Regions from separate parts of the Rhodopseudomonas boonkerdii genome, predicted to be linked through region 2. Evidence: riboswitches for the same ligand, from Rfam matches in the RefSeq annotation. Region 2 holds a riboswitch; the other holds the start of a gene.

Region 1 (3,406 bases), 1.2 Mb from region 2:
CTGGCGTCGCGACTTCTGATGATCGACTTGGACTCCGGAAAACCTGGCCCGCACTTCCATGCGGGCCTTTTTTCATTGGCGGTTCAGACCTTGAAGTGCTTCGACAGTTTCAGGTTCTGGCCCTGATAATTCGAGCCGATGCGCTGGCCGTAGAGTGAGTCCGGCCGATCCAGCATGCGCTCATAGACGAGGCGGCCGACGATCTGGCCGTGCTCGAGAATGAACGGTACTTCGCGCGAACGCACTTCGAGCACCGCGCGCGATCCCTTGCCGCCGGCGCCGTCATGGCCGAAGCCGGGATCGAAGAAGCCGGCGTAATGCACGCGAAATTCGCCGACCAGCGGATCGAACGGCACCATCTCCGCCGCGTAGTCCGGCGGCACCTGCACGGCTTCCTTGGAGGCGAGAATGTAGAACTCGCCGGGATCGAGGATCAGCGTGCGATCCGGGCGCGCATGGATCGGCTCCCAGAAATCCTCCACCGCATAGCCGCCGCGGCGATCCACATCGACCACACCGGTGTGTCGCTTGGCGCGATACCCGACGAAGCCGGAAGCATTCTCGCCGGAGAGATCGACGGAGACCGCGAGGCCGTTGGTCAGATCGGCATCGTCGATATCAACCAGAGGCTCCTGTGCATGCAGGTCTTCCAGCGCCTCGGTGTCGAGCACGGCATCACCGACGCGGAAGCGCACCTGTGACAATCGCGAACCTTCGCGCAGCAGCACCGGGAAGGTCTTGGGGCTGATCTCGGCATAGAGCGGGCCGTGATAGCCCGCGCCGATCACATCGAAGCGGCGCGTGCCATCGGCGATGACGCGGGTGAAGACGTCGAGCCGGCCGGTGGAGCTCTTCGGATTGGCAGATGCGAAGATATGCGGCGGCAGCGCGAGGCTTTCCAGCAGCGGCACGATGTAGACGCAATTTGTCTCAAGCACCGCGCCTTCGGACAGATCGATCTCATGCAGCTTGAGTTCGTCGATACGCTCGGCGACCGTGACCTTCGGCCCCGGCAGGAAGCTGGCACGGACGCGATAGGCAATCGGGCCGAGGCGGAGATCGAGGCTGGCGGGCTGGATCTGGCTTTCGACGAAGTCGTATTCGGGCAGGATCAGCCCGGCCTCAGCCATTGCCTCGATCATGCTGTCGGGCAGGATTCCATCGGCATCGGGGGCGAGGGTGAACGGCACAGTCAGGTCCTTCGGTCGGCTTTCCGGGACAATACCCTGAAAAATCGCAACTTTACCGGCTATCTCAAGCGCGCCTTGACGGAAAGGGCAAGCGGGAATAGGAACACCGTTATCCCGTGGTGATTTGGGCCGGCCGGCTTGCAGCCACGTAAAATAAGTCGCTAAACAGGCCGCGGATCATGCCCTTCCAGCATGTGAACCCGGCTTGTGGACGCCCGTCCAGGCCGGTTTTTTTGTGCCTACCGCTGGTAAGGCACGTTGGAGGTCCTATGTCCGTGAAGTCCTATCGCCCCGAAACCCGCCTCGTTCATTCCAGCGCCCTGCGCTCGCAGTATAACGAGACCTCGGAAGCCCTCTTTCTGACCCAGGGCTTCATCTACGAGACCGCCGAAGCCTGCGAGGCGCGGTTCAAGGGCGAAGATCCCGGCTTTATCTATTCGCGCTTTTCGAATCCGAACACTGCGATGTTCGAGAATCGCATGATCGACCTCGAGGGTGCGGAAGCTGCGCGCGCCACGGCCACCGGCATGGCTGCCGTCACCACCGCCATCCTTGCGCCGCTGCGCCAGGGAGACCATGTGGTCGCCGCGAAGGCGCTGTTTGGATCGTGTCGCTACGTGATCGAGGAACTGCTGCCGCGCTACGGCATCGAATTTACGCTCGTCGACGGTCTCGATCTCGATCAGTGGCAGAAGGCGATGAGGCCGAACACCAAGTCGCTGTTCCTGGAAAGTCCGACCAATCCGACACTGGACGTGCTCGACATCGGCGCCATCGCCGAGATCGCCCATGCTGGCGGCGCACGGCTGATCGTGGACAACGTGTTCGCGACGCCGATCTGGCAGAGCCCGCTTGCGCTCGGTGCCGATGTGGTCGTGTATTCGGCGACGAAGCATATCGACGGGCAGGGGCGCTGCCTCGGCGGCATCATCCTGTCGTCGAAGGATTTCATCGACGAACACATTCACAACTATCTGCGCCAGACCGGCCCGTCGATTTCGCCGTTCAATGCGTGGACGCTGGTGAAGGGACTGGAGACGCTGGGGATCCGCGTCGAGCGGCAGACGCAAACCGCGGCGGCGATCGCCGACGTGCTGGCTCAACACCCGAAAGTGTCGCGGCTGATCTATCCGGGCCGCGAGGATCATCCGCAGGCGGCGACCGTCAAGAAGCAGATGCGCGCGGGCTCGACGTTGATCGGCTTCGAGGTGAAAGGTGGCAAGGAAGCTGCGTTCCGCGTGCTCAATGCGCTGAAGGTTGCGCGCATCTCGAACAATCTCGGCGATGCGAAGAGCCTCGTGACGCATCCGGCGACCACAACGCATCAGCGCCTGCCGCTGGAGGCGCGGCTGGAGCTCGGGATCACGGAAGGCTTCATCCGTTTCTCGGCGGGTCTCGAGCATCGTGACGATCTGATCGAGGATTTCGACGCAGCGCTGGCGAAGGCGTAATTCTCGCTGTCATTGCGAGGAGCGAAGCGACGAAGCAATCCGGTTTTTAGGTGATCGAAGAAAGACTGGATGGCTGCGCCCAAACGAACTGGCTTTGCCAATTCGTCAGGGCTCGCAATGGTGGCTGATAAATTCTGCCTTTACAGCGGCCGTTGGGCCTGCTGCTGCGGCGGCTCGTTGGTGCCCATCTGGATGGTGCCGACCGACTTGATGATGTTGTCGCCAAGCAATTGCGCGAAGCAGGCGTAGCCCCAATCGTTCATGTGCAGGCCGTCGGCGATGACGAAGGAGTCAAAGGCCATCCGCTGGCCTTCGTGCCATTCCTTCATCACTTCAAAGCGCGGGAAAATGCCGACCTTGCGCAGTTCGGCTACCTTGTGCATCAGCGACAGCATCTTGCTGGTGCCTTCCGGCTTGGACGTTGTGGCCGGCGAATATTGCGGATCGATCAGCACCACGTCGGAGCCCGCGGCCTGAATGCGGCCGACGCCATCCTCGATCATCTTGCCGGTCTCGGCTGGATCGAGATTGCGGAGCACCGCATTGGTGCCGACCTGCCAGATCACCAGATCTGGCTTCACGTCGATCACCTGAGTCTGCAGCCGCTTCATCATTTCCGGTGCGTCCTCGCCGCCGACGCCGCGATTGAGCACGGTGATGTTCGCGCCGGGATAGGCGCGGTGCAGCTGCGCCGCAAGGCGATTGGGATAGGTGAATTCCGGTGCGGACGAACCCCAGCCCTGGGTTGAGGACGAGCCGAATGCG
Region 2 (3,406 bases):
AACTCGATTTCCTTGGCGACGACATTGGTCGCGCCATTGCCCTTGGTGGCGATGGGATAGACCAGGAAGCCGTGCTCGGTGTGGATCGCTTCGTCGCCGGGGCCGAGATAGGTGTGCGCGATCAGGTTCAGGATTTCGTCCGAACCTGCGCCGCAGATGATTCTGCTGGGATCGAGGCCGTAGCGCTTGCCGACGGCCTCGCGCAGCACCTTCGAGGTGCCTTCCGGATAATCCTCGAGATGCGTCGCAGCGCCGGTATAGGCCGCCGTGGCGTGCGGCGAGGGGCCGAACGGCGTTTCGTTGGCCGACAGCTTGAACACCTTGCGGCCGGCTTCCGGCACAGGGGTCTTGCCCGGCGTGTAGGGCGCGATATCGAGAATGCCGGCTTTCGGCACGGGGCGGGACATCTTGTAGCTCCGGTATTCTGGAAAGGTCAGGCGTTCGGTGCGCCGTCTGCGGGCACCGTATAGCGCCTTGCATGGCTGCCGACGAGGGCGGAGGACCGCACCGAGGCCCCCGCTGCGATCAGGGCGGCCCTGATGCCCTCGAAGGTCGAGGGCGCGCTGATGGAGACCAGCAGCGAGGCGCCGTCGAAGGCGGTATCGGGCACCACCACCACGTCGGCCAGCGGCGCCAGCGCGCGGGCGATCTCGGCGTTCCAGCCGGAGACGCGGACGCTCCAGCATTCCACCTCGGTCACCATGGCGCTGTCGGCGACGCGGGACACCACGAAGACCGGCAGCGCGGCCGGATGGTCGGCACGCTCGATGAAGGGCAGGCGGGCGATGATCTTTGGCGCGCCTTGGGGCTCCAGCTCGTGCCACCACGGCGTCTGGCCGGAGGTGGCTGAGACCAGCGCGAGATCGCCCTTGGATTTCGCCACGGCTTCCACGGCGGCGACGGCGCTGAAATGCGAGACATAGGGCACCGTGAAGCCGAAATGGAAGCGGGCGGAATCGCGCATCGCGCTCTCGCCGAGTGACAGATCCGCATGCAGCGAGAACGGCGCCTGGACGTAAGTGAAAGTCGAGATGATGACGCGCCAGATGCCCTCGACGGTGTCGATGGGGAGGATTCCGCGATGGCGCTGCACCAGGCGGCGCATCATGTCGGCTTCGCGGGCCGGTCGGAACGCGGAGCCGACCTCCTGGGTCTGCTTCACCGAGATCAGCCGGTCGATGATGTCGCCGCGCGACATCAAGAGGCGATGCACCTGCTCGTCGATGCTGTCGATCTCCTGGCGCAATTCGTTCAGCGACGGCGGGGCGGGGGGCAGTTTCGACATGAAAACGGACCTTGGCGATGAGGCGGGAGCGCCCCGCCGGAGATGCCTGACGCGCATGGCGGCGTTGGGGCACGGCCCTGATTAGGTAAGACGCTGCCTGAAAGCAAAGAAAACATGACAGCTATTCCAAGTGCCTGCCCTTGGGCAAAGCGTCCATGCCATCCCTATATTGACGATCGGCCAGGCTGGGACTACGATCCCTGCCTACTCCGTGGTCATTTGAGCCGGCCGGCTTGCAGCCACGTTAAACAACTCGCTAAACAGGCCGGGGACGATCGCTCCCGGCCGAACCGTATGTTCAGGCCGGGTTTTTCATGCCCGGTCTCGATGGGAGGACTCCCGAAGGGGAGCCGGGTATCGAGATGGTCAGTGTCCAGCCCTTGAAGAGCGTCTCGGTGGATGCCGAGGACCGCGCCCAGGAAGCCAATCATCCGACCTCGCTGGTCGCCAAATTCGGCCCCGACGAGCCGTTGCGGCTCGATTGCGGCATCGACCTCGCCCCGTTTCAGATCGCCTACCAGACCTACGGCACGCTGAATGCCGACAAGTCCAACGCCATCCTGGTCTGCCACGCGCTGACCGGCGACCAGCACGTCTTCAACACCCACCCCGTCACCGGTAAGCCGGGCTGGTGGGGCACCATGGTCGGGCCGGGCAAGGCGCTCGACACCGATCGCTACTTCATCATCTGCTCCAACGTGCTCGGCGGCTGTATGGGCTCGACCGGACCCGCCTCGATAAATCCGGCCACCGGCAAGATCTGGGGCCTCGATTTTCCGGTCATCACCATTCCCGACATGGTGCGCGCGCAGACCATGCTGATCGATCGCCTCGGCATCACGCAACTGTTCTGCGTGGTCGGCGGCTCCATGGGCGGCATGCAGACGCTGCAATGGACCGCGGCTTATCCCGAGCGCGTGTTCTCGGCGCTGGCGGTGGCCTGCGCGACCAAGCACTCGGCGCAAAACATCGCCTTCCATGAGCTTGGCCGTCAGGCCGTGATGGCCGATCCCGACTGGCGCGGCGGGCGCTATTTCGAGGAGGGCACGCATCCGCATCGCGGCCTCGGCGTCGCGCGCATGGCGGCGCACATCACTTATCTGTCGGATGCCGCCCTGCATCGCAAATTCGGCCGCCGCATGCAGGACCGCGAATTGCCGACATTCTCTTTCGACGCGGATTTCCAGGTCGAGAGCTATCTGCGCTATCAGGGCTCGTCCTTCGTCGAGCGCTTCGATGCGAATTCGTATCTCTATCTCACGCGCGCGATGGACTATTTCGACATCGCCGCCGACCATAACGGGCACCTCGCCGAAGCCTTCCGCGATACGCAGACGCGCTTCTGCCTGATGTCGTTTACGTCGGATTGGCTTTTCCCGACCGCCGAGTCGCGCGACATCGTGCATGCGCTCAATGCGGGCGGCGTGCGCGTGTCCTTTGCCGAAATCGAGACCGACAAGGGCCACGACGCCTTTCTGCTCGACGTGCCGGAATTTCTCGACATCGCCGATGCATTTCTGAATTCGGCTGCAGCCGTCCGCGGTCTGCCGGTGGAGGCTCGCGACAAATGAACGTCCATCAGCAAGGCCTCGACATCAAGCTCGCTAGTCCAGCTTCGCCCGCGCTCGACAGCTATCGCGGCGATCACCTGCTCGTCGCCGAAATGATTCCGGCCGGTGCGAAGGTGCTCGACGTCGGCTGCGGCGACGGCGATCTGCTGCAACTGCTGGAAGGCCGGGGTATCGACGGACGTGGCATCGAGCTGTCGCGCGAGGGCGTCAACCGCTGCGTCGGCAAGGGGCTCGCGGTGGTGCAGGGCGATGCCGACACCGACCTCGTGAACTATCCCGACGATGCCTTCGACTATGTGATCCTGTCGCAGACGCTGCAGGCGACGCGGCAGCCGCGTGTGGTGCTGGAGAATCTCCTGCGCATCGGCCGTCGCGCTATCGTGTCGTTTCCGAATTTCGGCTTCTGGCGGATGCGGCTGCAATTGCTCGTCGGCGGGCGTATGCCGCGCACCGAGAACCTGCCGGCGACATGGTACGACACGCCGAACATTCACTTCTGCACCATCAAGGACTTCGTGCATCTCTGCGACGAGATCAATGTGAAGATGGA

Evidence for each region. A riboswitch is a leader RNA that binds a small molecule or an ion and turns the genes downstream of it on or off. The one in region 2 is predicted to bind S-adenosylmethionine.
Region 1: it holds a riboswitch for S-adenosylmethionine, as region 2 does, so the genes downstream of both, E0H22_RS03305 (O-succinylhomoserine sulfhydrylase) here and metX (homoserine O-acetyltransferase MetX) in region 2, are expected to answer to the same signal.

The regions. Positions count from the first base shown of each region.
Region 1 covers NZ_CP036537.1:710,259-713,664, forward strand. The annotation lists gene E0H22_RS03300 (2'-deoxycytidine 5'-triphosphate deaminase) at 84-1,190, opposite strand; SAM riboswitch at 1,297-1,376, shown strand; gene E0H22_RS03305 (O-succinylhomoserine sulfhydrylase) at 1,460-2,641, shown strand; gene E0H22_RS03310 (SGNH/GDSL hydrolase family protein) at 2,782-3,406, opposite strand, start outside.
Region 2 covers NZ_CP036537.1:5,183,977-5,187,382, reverse strand. The annotation lists gene hisC (histidinol-phosphate transaminase) at 1-407, opposite strand, end outside; gene E0H22_RS23835 (chorismate mutase) at 434-1,285, opposite strand; SAM riboswitch at 1,487-1,566, shown strand; gene metX (homoserine O-acetyltransferase MetX) at 1,648-2,856, shown strand; gene metW (methionine biosynthesis protein MetW) at 2,853-3,406, shown strand, end outside.